Regions from separate parts of the Neomicrococcus aestuarii genome, predicted to be linked through region 1. Evidence: riboswitches for the same ligand, from Rfam matches in the RefSeq annotation. Region 1 holds a riboswitch; the other holds the start of a gene.

The links. A riboswitch is a leader RNA that binds a small molecule or an ion and turns the genes downstream of it on or off. The one in region 1 is predicted to bind S-adenosylmethionine.
Positions count from the first base shown of each region.
Region 2: it holds a riboswitch for S-adenosylmethionine, as region 1 does, so the genes downstream of both, sfnG (dimethylsulfone monooxygenase SfnG) here and HD598_RS06140 (acyl-CoA dehydrogenase family protein) in region 1, are expected to answer to the same signal.

Region 1 is NZ_JACHDR010000001.1:1,383,751-1,393,853, reverse strand. It holds gene HD598_RS06155 (ABC transporter ATP-binding protein) at 1-170, shown strand, start outside; gene HD598_RS06150 (acyl-CoA dehydrogenase family protein) at 243-1,505, shown strand; gene HD598_RS06145 (LLM class flavin-dependent oxidoreductase) at 1,506-2,936, shown strand; SAM riboswitch class I at 3,173-3,263, shown strand; gene HD598_RS06140 (acyl-CoA dehydrogenase family protein) at 3,365-4,624, shown strand; gene HD598_RS06135 (NADPH-dependent F420 reductase) at 4,789-5,427, opposite strand; gene HD598_RS06130 (CoA-binding protein) at 5,636-6,052, shown strand; gene HD598_RS06125 (AEC family transporter) at 6,195-7,169, shown strand; gene HD598_RS06120 (DUF1206 domain-containing protein) at 7,233-8,150, opposite strand; gene HD598_RS06115 (MmcQ/YjbR family DNA-binding protein) at 8,190-8,585, shown strand; gene HD598_RS06110 (putative quinol monooxygenase) at 8,595-8,915, shown strand; gene HD598_RS06105 (oxygenase MpaB family protein) at 8,919-9,872, shown strand; gene HD598_RS06100 (hypothetical protein) at 10,070-10,103, shown strand, end outside.
Region 2 is NZ_JACHDR010000001.1:233,545-243,647, reverse strand. It holds gene dnaG (DNA primase) at 1-482, opposite strand, end outside; gene HD598_RS01075 (deoxyguanosinetriphosphate triphosphohydrolase) at 555-1,859, opposite strand; gene dusB (tRNA dihydrouridine synthase DusB) at 1,864-3,042, opposite strand; gene HD598_RS01065 (TM2 domain-containing protein) at 3,325-4,503, shown strand; SAM riboswitch class I at 4,724-4,816, shown strand; gene sfnG (dimethylsulfone monooxygenase SfnG) at 4,907-6,100, shown strand; gene HD598_RS01055 (methionine ABC transporter ATP-binding protein) at 6,258-7,328, shown strand; gene HD598_RS01050 (methionine ABC transporter permease) at 7,319-8,077, shown strand; gene HD598_RS01045 (MetQ/NlpA family ABC transporter substrate-binding protein) at 8,141-9,052, shown strand; gene HD598_RS01040 (GNAT family N-acetyltransferase) at 9,158-10,103, opposite strand, start outside.

The sequences.
Region 1 (10,103 bases):
ATCTCAAAGTAGTCGAGCGCATCAGCGACAACATCGGAGTGCTGAAGAACGGGGAATTGGTTGAAACCGGCCCAGCAACAGCGGTCGTTGAGAATCCTCAGCATGAGTACACCCAACGGTTACTTAACTCTGCTCCGGGCCATGTTTTGAAAGAACTCATAAATGCCTAGCTCCGGGCCAACGTTGGTCCGAGCCAAAAATGAACCAAGAACTGTTCGCAAGAGCAAGGGGAGACACCAATTATGACCACAACTTCTGCTAATTCTGAGCCTGAGGTCAATGCCTTGAGTGATGAAGCAAAGTATCAGAATCTTTCTGACCAGTTTGCTGAAGTGTTTGCACGAATCGCCGAAGGAGCCAAGGACCGAGAGCTCAATAGGGAGCTTCCATTCAAGCAAGTTCAGTGGCTAAAGGATGCCGGATTCACCAAAGTTCGTGTTCCAAAGAAGTTTGGCGGCGAACCCATCAGTCACGAACATCTGTTCCGGTTGTTGATTGACCTCTCGGCCGCCGACTCCAATGTTTCGCACCTCTTGCGATCGCACTTTTCGTTCGTGGAAACCATTTCTCGCGAACCTGAAGAGTTCCAGGAACGCTGGTATGCCCGTGTTTTGAATGGTGAGATTTTTGGCAATGCGGCGACCGAGCGCGGAGGAAATGCCCTCGGCACAACCAATACGAAACTTGTTAAACGGGATTCGGGCTGGGTTCTGCAGGGTGAGAAGTTCTATACAACCGGCTCAATCTTTGCCGACTGGATTGTGGTTATGGCTACCACGGACGGAGTCGAGGGGCGCCAATACGCAATAATCCCGCGTGAGGCGCGGGGAGTGACAATTTTGGATGACTGGGATGGGTTTGGTCAGCCGCTTACGGGCACCGGCACCGCAATTTTCGATGATGTTTCAGTAGACGAGGAAAACATCATTCAGCGTCGCCCCAGTTCGACTCTTGAACCGGCGTTTTTCCAGACATGCTTGCTTGCCGTTCTTGTTGGCATCGGGCGTGCTGCCCGGGATGAAGCCGCCAAGATCGTTGCATCCCGGACACGAACTTTCAATACAGGCTCTGGCGCGGCATTCAAGGACGACCAGCTCATCCAACAATTGGTTGGAAAGCTCGCCTCAAATGTCTTTGCGGCACAGTCGATCGTTGAAGCAGCAGCTAGGAGCTTGGATGCGGCAAATGATCCGTCATTAAAGCTCACACCTGAAGAGGGCTATTTGCGGGCGGAACTTGCCGTACAGCAAGCTCACGTTGCCGTGCCGAAACTGATCCTAGATGCGACCAGCGAACTGTTCGACGTGACAGGTGCGTCAGCGGTATCAACGTCCAAGGCGCTGGATAGATACTGGCGAAATGCGAGGACGGTAGCGACGCACAACCCAGTTGCATTCAAGGCACGCTCTGTAGGGGACTTTTACATCAACGGCACTATTCCGCAGGGCCTTAACGCCATTGGTGACGCCCCCAACTCCTCAGCTTCAAAGGAGACTTCAAACTAAATGGGTACTTTTGACTCGCGGCCACGTCTCGCGCTGTCCGCATTCTTGATGAATACCTCTAGCCACATTCTGGGGGGATTGTGGCGCCATCCGCAGGCGCAGCAACACCGCTTCTATGATCCTCAAATTTGGGTGGATCTCGCGATTAAACTCGAAGCCGCAAAGTTCGATTCTTTGTTCTTCGCGGATGTCGTGGGACTCTATGGGGATCACGAGGGTGGCTGGGCATCACATGTTCGTAAAGGACTACAGATTCCAACGCACGATCCCCTGATTCTGCTTGCGGCCATTGCAACGCATACCGAGAACATTGGTATTGCAGCCACTAGCTCGGTCATTCAGGCTCATCCGTTCCAGTTTGCGCGTCAGATGTCCACGCTCGATCACATTTCAAACGGCCGCGTGGGTTGGAACATCGTGACTAGCGTGCTCGCTAACGCACACCGAAATTTTGGGGCTTCAACTTTGCCCGCACATGATGATCGGTACGGCTGGGCCGAGGAGTATGTTGCTGCCGCGTACAAGCTTTGGGAAGGGTCTTGGGACGACGACGCTCTGTTGGCGGACAAAGAAAAGGGAATCTACGCAGATCCTTCTAAGGTGCACAAGATTAATCATCGAGGTGACTACTACTCGATTGATGGTCCTCACTTGGCACTACCAAGCACCCAGCGCACTCCTTTCCTGTTCCAAGCGGGTTCATCGCCGCGAGGCGTCCAGTTCGCCGCAACACATGCAGAAGCCACGTTCCTCTTTGCGCCACATCCTGAATATGTGCGGAAGAAGAATGCTCAGATCGTTGAACAGCTCAACAAGGCAGGGCGCGAGCGTCAGGACATTAAAGTCTTCGCTGGGCTCTCGTTTGTTGTTGGATCGACTGAAGCTGAGGCAAAGCAGCTTGAAGCCGAGTACGACGAGTTCCTTGACCTACACGCAATCATTGCTCACATTGGTGGCGGCCTAGGAGTGGACTTCGGTGGGCTCGATCTTGACACTCCGATTGGGGAGGTCCAGACGGAGGGCGCGCAGGGCGTTTTGGAAGCTGTCTTGGCATCAACGCCCGGACGGAACCCGACTTTAAGGGACCTCGCCTATTACAGGGCTAAACAACAGCAAATTGTGGGCACGCCTGAGCAAATTGCAGATGCTTTGATTGAATGGCAAGACGCTGGCATAGACGGACTGAACGTCATGAACCATATACTCCCAGGCTCATACGACAATTTCATTGAGGGTCTGCTTCCGGAACTTCAGAACCGCGGGATCGCCCAGCGAGAATATGCGCCAGGGTCACTACGGAACAAGATTTTCAATCGAGGGGATAAGTTGCCGGATAGTCACCCTGCTGCTCAGTACCGTGGCATTTTTGACGACTTATCGGCAGAAGCAACAGTTGTCGAGAAGAGCGTGTTTAGCTCGCAAGAGAGCTAAAAATCCTGCCGGACGACGGGGAGGAGGAGCTGTGGACCGAAATCGAGACACCTCCGAAAGTAGGTTCACAGCTTTCACTCCTTCCTACCCAATGAGTTAGCGTTTCCGAATTCGGAAGATGGCGTTCTTGACCAATATTCTTCGACTTATTTCCTGTTGCGTGTCAAAATATTTACCTCAATGGCCGAATGCGTTTGCTTTTTCAAATATTCTGCGATTAGCTAGATCTGCAACATAAACCATCAAGAGCGACCGAGAGACTTGGCTCCGTGACGTCGCAGCAACCACCTCACTCGAGGACGGTGCTACTGCCAGGACCGATGGAGTGCTTTCATGCTTTCTCTGATTGACCAGCCGAGCTGTTGTGGGGTTCGGCTTGCTCATCAAAATTGGCTGCATTCGCTCATCGGAACGATGAAAGGAAAGCCATGAGTGAGCAACACTTTTCCGCAAATTTGGTCATCGGCACCGAATACCAGCAGCTGCAGCGCAGGTTTGCGCCGATCTTTGCGCGGATCGAAGAAGGCGCACTAGCCCGCGACCAAGAGCGCATCCTGCCGTTTGAGCAGGTCAAGTGGCTTGATGACGCCGGTTTTGGTTCGCTTCGTGTGCCGGCGGAGTTTGGTGGCGCTGGAATCTCGCTCGAAACCCTCGGCCGGTTGCTCATTGACTTGGCCGCAGCGGATTCGAACGTGGCGCACCTCTACCGTTCACACTTGGGGTTCGTTGAATCGATCCGCGCGTTTGATCCAGCTCGTCGTTCCGAATGGTACGGCCGAGTTTTGCACGGTGAAACAGTCGGAAATGCTTCCACCGAAAAGGGCGGCAATGTCATTGGAACCCTGAATACGGTGATCACTAAAGCGGCGGATGGAACGTGGCGGTTGAATGGCGAAAAGTTTTACTCCACGGGGACGGTCTTCTCTGATTACACTCGCGTCTCTGTAGCGGTTGAAGGTCGCGAGGGCAGAAGCTTTGCCCTCATCCCCATCAATGCCCTCGGCGTCTCCGTGTTCGATGACTGGGACGGCTTCGGTCAAAAGCTCACTGGTACCGGCACTACCGTCTTCACGGATGTTGTTGTTCCTGACAACCTGATCTTTGAGCGCACCGTGGGCACGCTCGAGGCCATTACCGAAGCAGCCTTCTTCCAGTATGTCCTCTTGGCGGTTCTTGCGGGTATTGCCCGCGGAGCACGGGATGCGGCAGCAGCCCTCGTTGCTACTCGCAAGCGCACTTTCAACACGGGAAGCGGCCTGCCGTTCCGTGAAGATCCGCTCATTCAGGCCGAAATTGGCAAGATCGCGGCGAAGGCGTACGCGGCAGAAGCCACCGTGGTGGCTACGGGGCGCGAACTCGATACCGCGCTCAACGAAGCTCTTGAAACCGGGGACATCAGCGGCGCTCACCGCAGCGAGCTTGCGATCGAAGCTGGCCAAGTGATCGTTCCGGATCTGGTGCTTGACGCCGCACAGTCGCTGTTCTTGACGGTTGGCGCTTCGGCAACGAGCACCAGCAAGGGCTTGGACCGCTTCTGGCGGAACGCGCAGACGGTCGCGACGCACAACCCCATCGCTTTCCGCGCTCGCAGCCTCGGCGACTACTACATCAACGGCACGATTCCCGTGGGCCTCAACGCCATCGGTGACGCGAAGTCGGAAACGAACCAGGCCGCCAAGCCGGAGTAATCACAGCAAGCACAACTCCATAGATTTGCGACGGCGCGGTGGATGGTGGGCATTCGCGGAGCTGAACATGGTCAGGGACGCAGGCTGCGCCGTCGTAATTAGAAATAAGTAGGGCGCGAACCCGGAACGGAAGGTTCGCGCCCTACGGCTGTGAAAAATTCTAACTAGCCAACGATCTGGATCGAAGAGCCCCACTGGAAGTTCTCGTAAGCAGGATTGACCTGGAGAGCCATGTGCAGGAGCTGGAAGCCTTCGAGCTCGCGAGCGTGGTGCAAGCCGCCGACCTCGATGGCGCGCATGTCGGCGTCGGAGATCAGGGAAACCACAGCGGCGCGGGCCTCAGCGGAATCGGAAGCAACGAAGACGTCGAGTGGCTGGCCGTTGATCTTGCCGGAAGCAAGGTTGCCAGCGAACGTGGTGTTGAAAGCCTTGACGAACGTAGCGTTTGGAGCAAGCTTTGCAAGCTCTTCAGCAGCGGAGGTGCCAGCAGGAACGGTGAGGGAATCGAAGGTTTCGAAATTGACTGGGTTGGAGATGTCGATGACGATCTTGCCGTCAAGAGCGGAACCGAGGGAAGCGACAACTTCCTTCGAGGCGTCGAATGGAAGAGCGAGGATCACGATCTTGCCAGAGACCTTCTGCTCAAGAGCAGCACCGTTGACAGCGCCGCCGAGCTCGGTTGCGAGCTCCTGAGCCTTGCCAGCCTCACGGTTGAGGATCTCGAGGGAACGGTCAGCTGCGACGACGCGCGAACTAATTCCGCGAGCCATGTTGCCTGCACCGATGATGGTTACGTCAGCCATGTTTGAACTCCGTTTCGAAAAGAGCGAGGCGATCCACGCGAAGAAAGTTTTGAAAATGTTGGTCACGGAGAGTGTAACTAGCTTGAATATTCAACTATTACCGCGAATTTTTGTGATCTACACCCTATGGTAAAACCGTTGCTTGCGTTGCGTCGATGGGCTGGGAAGTACCGTTAGTACGACGACGCAGCTCGCCTCCAGCGGTAGGGTGAGGGACATGAATGATCCAGAGGTCATTAAGCGGCTACTGACGATCCAAGGTCGGTGGGCCGTGGTGGGCCTGTCTAATAATCCACGACGCGCGGCGCTGGGTGTCTCGAAGTTCTTGATCGATCATCTTGGCATGGATGTAGTGCCGGTTTCCTTGAAAGGCGACGACGTTCACGGTCGCCAGGGTTACAAGAAACTCGCCGACATTCCGGGACACATCAACGTGGTGGACTGCTTCGTGAACTCCCAGAAAGTGGGAGCCGTGGTGGATCAGGCGATCGAGATCGGCGCGGACGCGGTATGGCTGCAAGTGGGCGTGATTGACGAGGCGGCTGCCGAGCGAGCCCGCGCCGCAGGACTAGACGTGGTCATGAATACCTGCCCCGCCATCGAGGCGCCGAAACTCGGACTATAGGGCTCGGAGATCTCGCAACTTCGCGTCGTAAGACGCGGAGGGTCTGAAGCGTCGGACGAATAATGTGTACTTGAGGGTTTCGCCCCTCGCACCTACGTGCAACTAGTACCTACACGCCACTCGACGAACGAAGACCTCACTCATGTTCCTTGAAATCCTCTTGAGGATCCTCCCGCTCTTTTTGGGAATCCTCGTTGGTTTCTTTTGCAGTTCGTGGTCGCGATTCAAGAACGCAGAACCTGGCATTAGCGCCTTCGTGTTCTTCGTGGCGCTGCCGGCGTTGCTGTTCATCCTCACGGCTCAAGCTGACCTCTCTCAGGGAATCCCGGCCGCCGTCACTCTCGCTGTGACTCTGGGAACGCTGGTCTACTGGGCTCTCGTGTGGCTATTCTTTTGGATTACGAACAAGCGCAACGACACGGTGGACCTCAGCTCATCCATGGGAGCGGCCTTCGGCAATGTGTCCTATCTTGGCATTCCGTTGGTCATGGGAATCCTTGGTCCGGTGGGCTACTTGCCAGCCGTTATTGTCCAACTCATCCACAACATCATCTTCATGGTGGGCTACCCGCTGATCCACGGCATCCTGACACCCGAAGGTTCGGGAAGCCGATCACGCCAATTCGGACGTGCGCTCAAGGGCTCGCTCTTGAAGAACCCCATCATGTGGGCGGTGCTTTTAGGCTTCGCAGTGAACTTCATTGGCTGGCCCAAAGACGGGCCCATCATCGAGTTCGCTGAACTCATGTCCGCCGCAGCTTCACCCGCAGCGCTCTTCGCTGTGGGTCTGGGGCTTCGGCCATCGTTCCAAGCGATCCGCGGGGGAGAGCTCAAGCTCGGCCCAGTTGCCTTTGCGACCGTCGCGAAGCTCGCACTCTTGCCAGCCATTACGTTTGTGGCAATCCTCGCCGTCGGCCAGCCACTCTTCGCAATGGGGAACGGTCAAGAGTGGATCTTCACGATCCTCATCATGGCCGGCATGCCCACCGCTGGCACGGCCTACGTTCTGGCTACGTCCACTAAGGGCGACGCCAACCTCGTAGCGGCCACCATCCTGGGAACAAACCTCTTCGCGGCGCTCACGCTACCGCTACTGGCAACTCTCACGCTGTCCTAGCGCCGATTCCCAACCACGGAAGACGAGGGTGTCCGCAAGGCTGCGTCGTCGTACTGGAAAAAACTAGCCATCCATGTCCGCAAGGCGCGCGCGGAAGAACAAGTAAATTCCGTACGCCATCAGCCCGGCGCCGATGAACGCCAGCGCGGGAACGCCGAAGGACTGATCCTTGATGGCCTTGAGCGCGCCGTCGAAACCAGTGGATTCCTGCGGATCATTCTGAACCGCCGCAACAATCACCAACAACCCCACGGCCGCAAGAGTCAGGCCCTTGGCCACATAACCGAGCACGCCCAGCACCCGCGCCGCACCGCGAAGCGCGCCGCTGCGGGGGAGTGACAGGTCCTTCTCAAAGCGACGCGTCACGCCCTTGAACACGTAATAGCCGCCCACAATGATGATCACGGCGCCGCCAACAATCAGCAGCAACGGCCCGCCAGGAAGCGAATTAATGGTGGTCGTGGCACCCGCCGCAGTCTCTTCGCTGTCACTCCCGGCACCGAAAATGAACTGCGCAAACACCACCGCCATCGCCGCGTACACCAAGCCCGTACCCACGTTCTTGAGCACCCGGCCCACCGTAGACACCGTCCGGTCATCCTTCGCCGCAAGCGGATCCTTCACCGAATCCTGAGCCGCGCTCTTTAGCTCGTCCGCCGACAAATCGCGGATGCCATCGCGCCCCGTGGGGCCGAAGAAGGACTCCGAAAGATGCCACAACGCCAAAAACGCGCAACCAATCAAACACGTCCACAACAGCACCGGACCAAAAGACTGCTCCTTCAACAGAGCAACAGCCCCCGACTGATCCGCGTTACCGCTACCCCCAAAAGCCACGCTCCACGCGAGAACACCAATGAGCAAATGAAGGATTCCGCTGGCCACAAACCCCAGCCGCGCCAACCGCTCAAACCAAGGATGTTGGGACGCGCGCTCGGCGGCGTCAATGGCCTTCTTGGTGTGGTGCTGGGCCCGGTCCATATTGCTCACGGCGACTCGATTCGGTTCTAAACTCAAGAAATGGATGCGCAAAAACTAGAACAATTCTGCCTCAGTTTTCCCGGCGCGTACGCGGATTTTCCATTTGGCGAAGAGTACGCGGTGTTCAAAGTTCGTGCGGGCGCCGGTGCGGGGTCCGCGGAAGTGCCCGGCAAAATGTTCGCGATGCTCATCAACGGCAATACTCGCCTGAACCTGAAGTGCGATCCACCCGTTTCCGAAGCACTGCGCGCCGAGTATCCAGCCATCACCCCGGGTTACCACATGAGCAAAAGGCATTGGATCACCGTTGAATTCGGGGCGCTCGAGGATGAGTTTGTGCGCGAGCTCGTGGAGGATTCCTATGATCTGGTGGTCAGCAAAATGACGCGCGCGCAGCAAGAGCGTTTGCGGTGGCGAGGGCTCGCTGCGAACTAGGCTGGAACCATGATCTTTATTGTTGTGAAATTCAAGACCCGCCCCGAATACACCGAGAACTTCATGGAACTCGCAGCGGATTTCACCTCCGCCACCCGCGCCGAGCCCGGCAACAAGTGGTTCGAATGGTCCCGTTCCGTGGAGGAGCCGGACACGTTTGTACTGGTGGAGGCCTTTGAGAATGACGCCGCGGGCGATCACGTCAACAGCGACCACTTCAAGCAGGCCATGATCGACTTGAAGCCGGCCCTCGTGGAGACCCCGCACATCATTTCCCGCACCGTGGACGGGGATGACTGGGATCGCATGGGCGAACTTCGGGTTGACTAGCTCATGAGTTTTCTCGGGGACGTGGCGGCGCGGGCGATTCACCCTTTGCGGGTGCGCTTGCGCCACACGTTCGCGGGCCAAACCGAGGGCGTTCCCGCGTGGGAAGACGCCCTCGATCGCGGGGATGACGCGGGCTATTTCGCCCCGACTTCCGCCACCTGGCACGTTCACGGCGGCATGACGCCGATCGCCGCGGGCATCAAAGCGTTGCTGCTGCAGGCTTTGCACCCGGGCGCGCTCGCGGGCGTCGCCGAACATTCCGACTACCGCGCGGATCCGCTGGCCCGGCTTGCCGGCACTATCCGCTGGATTTTCACGGTGACGTACGGGGACACGGCGGCGGCGCAACAGGCGTGCGCCTACGTGCGTCGTCGTCATGAACCCGTCACCGGAACGTATGCTTCGGCAACCGGCGAATCCCTCGAATATTCTGCGAACGACGCCACCCTAGCCCACTGGGTCCACTGCGCGTTCGCCGAAGCCTTCCTCACCGCGTACCAGGACTTCCGCGGCCCCATCCCGCTCCCGCCCGACGCTCTCCCCGGCGAATCCGGCGCGGACGCGTACGTTCGCGAGTGGTCCGTGGCCGGGACGATGATGGGGGTTGCCTCGCCGCCGCGGTCTCGCGCGGAGCTTACCGCGGCTTTACTCCAATACGACGACGATGCCCAGCTCTCCGGCGGCCCACGCGTCCGGGAGGTAGTCCACTTTTTGCAGCAGCCACCTTTGGACCCCATGCTTTTGCCCGGGTATCGCTTGTTATTTCTTGCGGTCGTCAATTCACTCACGCCTCGGCAAGCTGAGCTCCTCGAGTTGCGCCAATGGCCCGCGTTCTTGCGGCCGGTGTCCAATGGACTGGCGCGCTTTGCTCTCGCCGTGGTCCAAGTCGCGCTCCAGAAGGTGGGGCCTTCGGAACTCGCGGCACGTCGTCGTCTTCGCCGCCTCGGCGTGCTCTGAGCGCGCCCACTTCTGGCCGCTCCGCGCTTCCCCCGCGCCCGTCCGCGTCCCTCCCCGCGCCCCCTCTTCCGCGAGTTGCCAAGTTAACGCGGTGTTTGGCTCCTCAACGGCGTTAACTTGGCAACTGGAATCAGGGTCGCCGCCGAAGACCCTGTGGAAAACGGCTTCCTGCCTGAAATTTCGTCAATTATGGAGCTATGACAAGGCGTCGCGAACTCCCGCGCGAGCTTC
Region 2 (10,103 bases), 1.2 Mb from region 1:
CCCACACCGAATTGAGCGGCTGCAGCGGGATCAAAGCCGCGACCGGCGAGGAACCGTTGAGCGGTGACCGCACGACGATCTTGGAGCTGGGCACGGAAGAATTCTTCGGCAATCTTGTGGGCGTCCAGCAGGCGTTGACGCCGGCCGGTTTCTTGCTTTGAGGGACCGGTACCGCCGTCTTCGTAATGCAGCTCGATTCCCAAGCGACCTGCCAGGCGCTCTACGGTTTCGGAGAACGTAGTGTGGTCCATCTTCATAACGAAGGAGATGACGTCTCCGGATTCGCCGCAACCGAAGCAGTGGTACGTGCCTACTTGTGGGCGGACGTGGAACGAAGGTGAGCGTTCATCGTGGAAGGGGCATAGTCCCTTGAAGGAACCGATGCCTGCGGAACGGAGGGTGACGTAGCCTTCAATGACTTCTTTGATGTCACTGCGGGCGCGGACTTCATCAATATCTTCACGCTTGATCAGTCCCGCCATGGCTTGTGGCCCCGTGTCCTTTCGTTATCTCTGATATCAACAGTCTCATGTGTTCTGACTTTGCCGGAAACGTCAGAACAGTTCAGTGCGGTAGCTCTTTCCCTGCACTAGGGTGGAGTGCCATTCGATGGCGCTCGCATCCGTCAACGACGCCACTTGGTCGATGATCGCTCTCAATCGGGCTTCGTCGGTGTCGGCTTCGTTCCAGTCCGCGGCGAACATCGGCTCCAGGTATTGATCCCCGGTGTCTTGCAAGAGCGCTACGAGCTCCCCGAGTGCTTCGCGCTGGCGCACGTAAATGGGTTGACGCTCTTCCGAGGTCATCACGTACGCGGTAGCGAGACCCTTCATGGCGGCAATCTCAAACTCGGTTTCCCGAGGCACAATCAGTTGGGCGTTGAAGCGCGTCAGGGGCTCATCGCCGTATTCTTTGCGCGTCGCCACGAGGGCAGCGGTGCTGAAGCGGCCAATGAACTGGCTGGTCATATCTTTCAGCGCGGCCAAGGACCGGCGAGATCCGTTGACAGCGGGCACCCACTCTTGGGTTGCTTCGAGGCGTTTGAGCGCGGCGTCGATTTCGTCGTCGTCCGCTCCCGGCAAATACCAACGGCGCGTGTACTCGATAACGCGAGCACGCTGGTCCGGATCTGTAATCCAGCGCAACTGGAAGCGTCCAGCGACAACCGAGTCTTCGACGTCGTGCACAGAATACGAAATGTCATCGGCCAGGTCCATGACTTGGGCTTCAATGCACCGGACGCCGGAGTATTTTTCGTTGCCGGAGCGCAGCCAGTCGAACACTGGAAGGTCATCTTCGTAGACGCCGAACTTCCGGGTTTGACGGCCATCTGCTTGCAGCGGCGCGTCCTGACGCGTCCACGGGTATTTGCAGACCGCGTCCAGGCTCGCGCGGGAGAGGTTCAGGCCGGCGGATCGTCCATCCGCGCGGAACTTCTTGGTTTCCAGGCGCGTGAGCAGACGGAGCGTTTGGGCATTTCCTTCGAAACCGCCAATGCCCGCGGCTAGTTCGTTGAGGGCTGTCTCGCCGTTGTGACCGAAGGGCGGGTGGCCGAGGTCGTGCGAGAGGCACGCTGCGTCCACTACGTCCGGGTCACAGCCGAGAGCTTGACCCAGCTCGCGGCCCACTTGTGCCACTTCGAGGGAGTGCGTCAAGCGGGTGCGCACAAAGTCGTCACTGTAGGGAGCAACAACCTGAGTCTTGGCGCCCAAACGTCGAAGCGCCGACGAGTGAAGGATGCGCGCGCGATCCCGCTCGAACGAGGTGCGGTACGCCTTCTTGGGTGGTTCTTCTACCCAACGCTCTTCATCTGCTGCGGTGTATCCGGGAATGGCCCGGGCATCAGTCCTGTTTGGCAAGCGATTAACCACCCGAAACGTCGAGCTCGGCGGCCGAGATCATGGCGCGGTGGTTCTCGTCCAACTCGCGTGAATTAAGCCAACCGTCCGGTAGTGCTGGGCGCTTTGGCGTTCCGGCACGACCACGCGGACCCTCGGCATCCTTGCCGGGGTAAGGCGCGCTCGAGTCGAGCTGGCTCAAGAGTTCTCGGAGCACTTCGAGGCTAGGAACCGTGGCGAGCGCGGCGCGTAGATCGCCACCCACTTGGTAGCCCTTGAAGTACCAGGCCACGTGCTTGCGGATATCGCGTAGCGCCTGAAGTTCGTCCTCGAAGTAGTCCACCAGAAGTTCCGCGTGGCGGTAGAACGTGTCCGCAACCGTGGAAAGACCTGGCGTGAAGCGATCCTCGCGGCCTTCGAAGGCGGCTTGAAGATCGCCGAAGAGCCAGGGGCGTCCTTGGCATCCGCGGCCAATGACAACACCATCGACGCCGGTCTCGCGGACCAGGCGCACAGCATCCTCGGCGCTCCAAATATCGCCGTTGCCCAGCACTGGAACGTCCGGCAACGCTTCACGCAGTGTTGCGATGGCGCTCCAGTCTGCGGTGCCCGAGTAGAACTGATTGGTGGTGCGGCCGTGCAAAGCTACCGCGGCAACACCGTGATCGCGCGCGATCTTGCCGGCGTCCAGATACGTCAAGTGGTCTTCGTCGATGCCCTTGCGCATTTTGATGGTCAGCGGGATATCACCCTTGGCGGCCTCTTCCGTGGCGGACTTGATGATGGCCGTGAAGAGATCCGTCTTCCAGGGAAGCGCTGAGCCGCCGCCCTTGCGAGTCACCTTGGGGACCGGACAGCCGAAGTTCAAATCGATATGGTCGGCGCGGTCCTCCTCCACCAGCAAGCGCACTGCAGCGCCCACCGTTTTGGGATCCACACCGTAGAGCTGCACTGAACGCACCTTTTCATCATCGTCATGGGAGATGATGCGGAAGGAAGTCTTGTTGCGTTCCACGAGCGCGCGACTCGTGACCATTTCCGTCACGTAGAGACCGCCACCGTATTCGCGGCACAACCGGCGGTACGCCTTGTTAGTAATACCCGCCATCGGCGCCAGGACCACGGGTACGTCAACAGTGAGCTTCCCCAATTTCAGGGGTGGAAGCTCGAGTCGAGCGGTGCTGGCGGAGTTATCGGCGGTCAAAGTCACCTATCCATTCTCCCAAATACCACCAAATCAAACCATCAACGCACGGCGCACTGGGCAAAAGGTGGCGCAACTTACCATTCACCTACCGCCTGTGGGTGAAACAAAAGTGGCGTTTCGCGATTCTCAAAGACCTCCCGAGCCACACTCTCAGTTCTAAATGTCATAGCTCGTTCGCATGCTTGAGAGGTGTTCAGGGCACGGCAGGACAGCGGAAACGCCGCCTCCGTTTTCTGAGAACACGCTTCCCTTTTCACCACTCAATCTAAGGAGCAACAGGTGTCTAACACTTCGTATCCTTCCGGCGCAGCTTCCTCTCCGGACTACGCCGAACAACCAAATCCATACGCGACTAATCCCTACGCGGCTGGCCCGCAGCAGTATCCTTCGGCTTCTGGCAAGTCCTTCCTTGTCACGTGGCTCTTGTCCTTGTTGATCGGCTACTTCGGCGCCGACCGCTTCTACCTCGGCAAGATCGGCACGGGCGTTCTCAAGCTCGTGACCCTCGGTGGGCTCGGCATCTGGTACCTCGTGGATCTGATCATGACCCTCGCGGGTGCCACGCGGGACAAGGCGGGTCGTCGCCTTGAAGGCTATGAGAAGCAAAAGAAGGTCGCGTGGATTGTCTCGGCAATCGTCGTGGTGTTCGGCATGATCACCGGCCAGCAGAACTTTGATGGCGGTACGTCGTCCTCGTTTAGTTCTTCGGCTTCAGATTCCAGTACGACGACGCCTGCTGCGGCCGCGTCGTCAGCTCCGGCTGATGCGGCCTCGGCTTCTGCGGAAACTGCCGTTGAAACGACCGTGACCGAAACTCCGGCAGCGGAAGAAACAGCAGCCGAGGAAACGGTTGCTGAAGAAGCAGTTGCTGAAGAAACTTTGGCCGAGGAGCCCGAAGGCTCTGGTGCCGCCGCCTGGGCCGCCGGAAAGTTCGGCGAGTTCGCCACCATCACCAAGAAAGGCACGGGCGATACCGTCATCAAGTTGCCCGCTGGCGTGACCACCGCGATGGTGACGGCAACCTACAACGGTGAAGGCAACTTCGCGGTGATCGGACTGGATGAGGCGAATGATTCCACCGATCTGCTCGTGAACACTATCGGCTCCTACAAGGGCACCACGGCCCTCGGCGTAAACGCGTTCCAAGAGGTGAAGAGCCTTCAGGTTCAAGCGAGCGGTCCGTGGACTCTGAGCATCGAAACGCTCGGCAACGCCAAGGCTTTCGCATCGAAGGGTTCCGGTGACGCCGTGATGTTGTACGAAGGTTCTTCGGCAACGCTCACCGCAACACATAGGGGCGAAGGCAACTTCGCTGTCTTCGAGGAAAACGACGAGCTCTTCAACATGGGCTTGCTGGTCAACGAGATCGGCAACTACTCCGGCACGGTACCCCTGTCATCCGGACCGTCGTTGATCATCGTCCAGGCGGACGGATCGTGGACACTCGCCACTGAATAACCGCGACGCCGGCGAGTGAGAGTCGCCGGCACCACTGGCTCAACGCCAGAAAACCATGCCGAGAGTGACCGAGTTGGGGTGCGGCCACTCTCGGCACCTTGCGCTTTAACGCAAGCCAGCGTCGTCGTTCTGGAAATCGAATAATCTACGATCCACAACACACAGCGTCACAATTTCCGGAACAAGCTTTCACAATCGCAAGAAATGTGGTCAAATTGTTTCACCATCCCGAGCGGCCGAGAGATCTGGTTCTATGACGCCGCAGCAACTCCCGGCCCACCCGGATAAGTGCTACCGCCAGAAACGATGGAGAAAGCACAAGCTTTCATGGACGTGCGCGCTACCTGCGCACTGACGCCGTTGTACGGGATTCCTCACGAATATTGCCCCAAGGAATCACAACATGAGCCAAGTTGATGTCACCCCAGTAGCCGACCTCGAGACGCCACTGAAGTTCGCGTACTGGGTACCCAACGTCTCCGGTGGACTAGTCATCTCCACCATCGAACAGCGCACCAGCTGGGACTTCGAATACAACAAGAAGCTCGCGCGCATCGCCGAAAACGTCGGCTTCGAATACGCGCTCTCCCAGACCCGCTACGCCGCGAGCTACGGTGCTGCCAAGCAGCACGAGGCCACCGCCTTCACGCTCGGCCTCCTCGGCGCCACCGAACGCCTCAAGATCATCGCCGCCGTTCACCCCGGCATGTGGCACCCCGGCGTGCTCGCCAAGTGGCTCATCACCGCAGATCACATTTCCAACGGCCGCGCCGCCGTGAACATCGTGTCCGGCTGGCTCAAGGACGAATTCACGAACTTCGGTCTTCCGTGGCTTGAGCACGATGAGCGCTACGTTCGCACCGAAGAATTCATCTCCATCCTGCGCGGACTGCTCACGGAGAAGGACTTCTCCTTCGAGGGCAAGTACTACAACATCAAGGACTTCACGCTCTCCCCCGCGCCGCTGGATATCCCAGGTCGCCCGCACCCGGAGATCTTCTTCGGCGGAAACTCCACCGCGGCTCAGGCTGCCGCCGGCCACACCGCTGACTGGTACTTCTCCAATGGCCGCTCGCTGGAAGGTTTCCGCGACAACATCGCAGGCGTCGTGGCGGCCGCCGAATCCGGCAAGCGCACGGCACCGCAGAAGCCACGCTTTGGCATCAACGGTTTCGTGATCGCTCGCGATACGGAGAAGGAAGCCACCGAGACCTTGCGCGAGATCATCGCGAAGGCGCACCGCCCAGCCGTTGAGGGCTTCGCATCCGCGGTCAAGGAAGCCGGCCAGTCCACGAAGGACGGCAAGGGCATGTGGGAGGACTCGAGCTTCGAGGATCTTGTCCAGTACAACGATGGTTTCCGCAGCGAACTCATTGGCACTCCGGAACAGATCGCCGAACGCATTGTGGACTTCAAGAAGATCGGCGTGAACCTGGTTCTCACCGGCTATTTGCACTTCCAGGAAGAGGTTGAGTCTTTCGGTCGCGACGTGCTGCCGATCGTGCGCGAACTCGAGGCTGACTTGGCCCGCAAGAACGGCACCGAGCTCAACACCAGCCTCCTGCCCGTCGTAAACCTCGAAGGCGCCTCCGCTTAGTCGCGATGATCTGGGCGCTGCCTGATTCTTGCGCAGCGCCCTCCAAGCGCCGTTGAGTACCACTTTGTACGACGACGCAGCTCGGTTTTCGAGCGACCCTCAGCTCCCGCTGTCCTTCAGTGCGCCCAGAATCGGGCTCCAACGAGAGAAATTTTTGATGATTAGTCTGCGCCAACTCACGAAAGTGTATGGTCACGGCCCTGATGCCGTGACGGTGCTGGAAAACCTCGATATTGAGGTTGCTTCCGGCGAAATCCTGGCTGTTGTGGGCCCTTCGGGTGCCGGTAAGAGCACCCTTGCCCAGTGCATCAGTCTGCTGGAACGCCCGACGTCCGGCAGCGTGATCGTCAACGGCGAAGAGCTGTCCGGTCTGTCCGAGGCAAAACTACGCGTGGCGCGCCGTCGTATTGGCACCGTGTTCCAATCCGCAAGCCTCCTCTCCCGCAAAACCGCAGCCGAGAATGTTGCGTTGCCGCTCGAGTACTTGGGCGTCACGAAAGCCGAAACTAAGGCTCGCGTGGACGAGCTGTTGGACCGAGTGGGCTTGTCCCACCGCGCCAACCACTACCCGTTCGAACTTTCCGGCGGACAACGTCAGCGCGTGGGCATTGCCCGCGCTCTGGCCTTGCGACCCAGCGTGTTGCTCTCTGATGAGGCCACCTCCGGGCTGGATCCTGAGACCACCCGTTCGGTGGTCAAGCTGGTGCGGGAACTGCGCGATGATCTGAACTTGGCGGTGGTGTTCATTACTCACGAGATGGACACCGTGCTTCAGGTAGCGGACTCCGCGGCGCGTCTTGATCACGGCAGGATTGTGGAGCAGGGGCGTCTGGTCGATCTGCTGACGAATCACGATTCGGCTCTGGGCCGCGCACTTCAGCCCAACCTGAACCCGTCCGCTCCCCTGCTGGGAACTCGCTCCTGGGTGGTCACGTACGATTCGCGCACCGTTCCCGCCGACTGGTTGCAACGGGTCTCGGCGGATATTGGCGAGCCGGTGGCCTTGCTGGCGGCAACTATCCAGAGCATCGACGGCGTCGGCACCGGAAACGCCACGGTTGGCGTTGCTGCCAGCGATGACGTTGCCGTGGAGCTGGCGTTCGCGAGGTACGGATTGCAGGCGACGCTCTTGACGTCGGCCGAAGCCGCCTCCGCGACGAACTCAGCCGCCGGCTCCTCCTCTACCTCTGCAACTCCGGACACGAAGGAGGCCGCGCTGTGGGCGTAACTTCATCACTTCTTCCAAGCACTCTCATCGGCTCCGTTGTCGCCGGAGGCCCTCGGCCTGCGAGCGCGCTCTCTGACACGGCGCTTGCGGATCTTCCGGCGCTGTTGCTTCCCGCGCTCGGGGAAACGTTGACCATGGTGGGCATCGTGATGGTGCTCGTGGTGGCTATCGGCACCCCGATCGCCGTGTGTCTTCACAACATGGCGCCGGGCGGACTGTTTGAGAATCCCAAGGTGTACGGAATTCTCAGCTGGATCGTCAACATTGGCCGGTCCTTACCGTTCTTGGTCCTCATGGCCGCCATCGTGCCGTTCACGCGCTTCATCACGGGAACGAACATCGGCATCGCCGCTGCAGTAGTTCCCATGACGCTGGCAGGTATCCCGTTCTTCGCGCGCATTGTGGAGAACTCGCTGCGCGATGTTCCACGGTCGGTCACCCAGGCTGCGAAAGCGTCCGGAGGTTCCACCCTGCAGATCATCCGTACCGCTCAGCTTGGCGAAGCGGTGCCGGCGATCATGGGCGGCCTGACCATCAACACCATCGCGATGATCGAGTACTCGGCCATCGCAGGAACCATCGGTGCCGGTGGAATCGGCTACGTCGCCGTGACCTACGGCTACCAGCGCTTTGACAACACGGTCATGCTCGCGACCGTCATCCTCTTGATCCTTCTTGTTACCACCGTCCAGTTGGTAGGCGACCGGCTGGTGAAGGTCACCACGCCGCATTTGCGTCGTCGCGCCTAATAACCACCTCCCAAGTTTCACCGTACGTATCTCTCAACCCCTCTCCCGCTGAAAGGCGACATCATGACCATCACAGAAGAACGCACTACCGAGCCTTCGGGCGAACACGGCTTCACCATCACCAAGAAAAAGAAGTGGCCGTGGGCCGTGGGTGGCGTCGTCGCTATCGCGGCGATCGCGGCCGGCATTGCCTTCGGTGCAAACTCAGGCGCCAAGTCCCCTAACGAAATCGCGGGCGCAACCCTCACCGTCGTCACCGCCGAAGGTAACCACGCTGAGCAGGCCCTCGTGAACTACGTTGCCGAGGAAATTGCACCGAAGTACGGCATCAAGGTGGAATTCAAGGGTCTCGCCGATTCCACCACGCTAAACCGCGCGGTCTCCACGGGCGAGGTTGCGGCGACCGTCTATCAGCACAAGCTCTGGCTGGCCCAGGTTCTTGAAGCCAACCCGGATTTCAAGGAAGAAGCAGCCATCCCCGTGTTCCGATGGGGCTTTGGCATCTGGAGTGAGAAGTACAAGAGCGTCGAGGACATCCCGAACGGCGCCACCATCTCGCTCTACTCGGATCCAGCTAATGAGGCTCAGGGTCTCTGGTTGCTCGAGCGCGCCGGCCTGATCACCCTCAAGGATGGCATCAACAAGTGGGAAGCCACCCAGAAGGACATCGCCGAGAACCCGAAGAACATCAAGTTCAAGCTCCTCGACTTCGCGGCACAGTCCCGCTCCTTGCCTGACTTGGGTGCAGCCGTGGGTTACACCGAGTACTACGTCTCCGCGAAGGTGGACATCTCCAAGCAGATCTTCGCCCCACCAGCACCGGATGAGTTCGCCGGCCAGCTGACCATCGGTTCCGAGTACAAGGACACCGAGAACATTCAGAACCTCATCAAGGCGTTCCAGGATCCCGCCGTGCAGGAATACTTGCGCACTGATCCAGCCGTGAAAGATCTCTTGTTGCCGGTGGACAACTAAACCGTTAGTTTCCACTACGAAAATGCCCGCCCCGGCTAGAGCCTAAGTGCTCAGCCGGGGCGGGCGTTGTTTCGTGGGCATCACTCGATGCCACTTGAGAAGGTACTAGTCAGCGTCCGCTTCCGAGGCGTCAACGGAGCTTTCCTCACCGGAGTTCTCCCCGGCATCCGTGGCTACCACAATGGTCGCGGCGATCACGGTGGCTGATCCGCTTACCAAGAGCGCATCCACCAGATCGGAGAGCGGCTCCATGGAATCGTCCACTTCTACCTGCACCGGATATTGGTGGACCAGCATGGCCAGCAGGCCGCGCACGCTGTCGCGGATATCTACGTCGGCGAGCGCGGGATCCCACCCAATGAGCACATCGGCGGGGGCGTCCACGCGAGCGGGCTCGTAGCTCACGGCGAACGTGAGAATCCGGCCGCCCTGCGCCTTGGGCTTGTCGCGAAGAACAATGCAACCCTTGGCGCCGGTGTGATCGCCCAGCAACATGGTTTGCGCGCGGCCTAGCGTCATCTCGGAACGATCCCACGCGTGCGTCGCGTTGTAGAAATCCGCCACCACACGCGTGAGCTCCACGGATCCGGTCGCGATTTCTTCGAGCGTGAGCCCGTTGTCATCGAACACCGGCAAGGACAGTGCCTCGGGTTCCACCACTACCAGGCGCGAACGCATGATGGGTGCCATCCCCATGGCCATCGTGAATACTTCGGCCGGATTCGCGTCCTCACCGGTTCCGGCGGCGAACGTGAAGCGGGTTTTCACTTCGGTGGAGGACGACGACGCAGCTTCAGCACGCAGCTGACGCATCAGTTCCGTACCAATTCCTTGGCGACGGTGCTCGCGAGCGACTTCCACGTAGACCCAGTTGCGGTCCGGGTGCAGTGAGGAAGCGTAGATGGTTCCGGCGGCGACCGGGATTCCCTGATCCTCGACTACAAGAGTGCGCGCCCAGGGTTCGTTCGAGTTGGCGCGCAACATGGTGCGGTCTTCGTGAGCCTGCGGGCTCGTGGGATCGCCCCACACCTCAAGGAGGCGCAGGTCATCC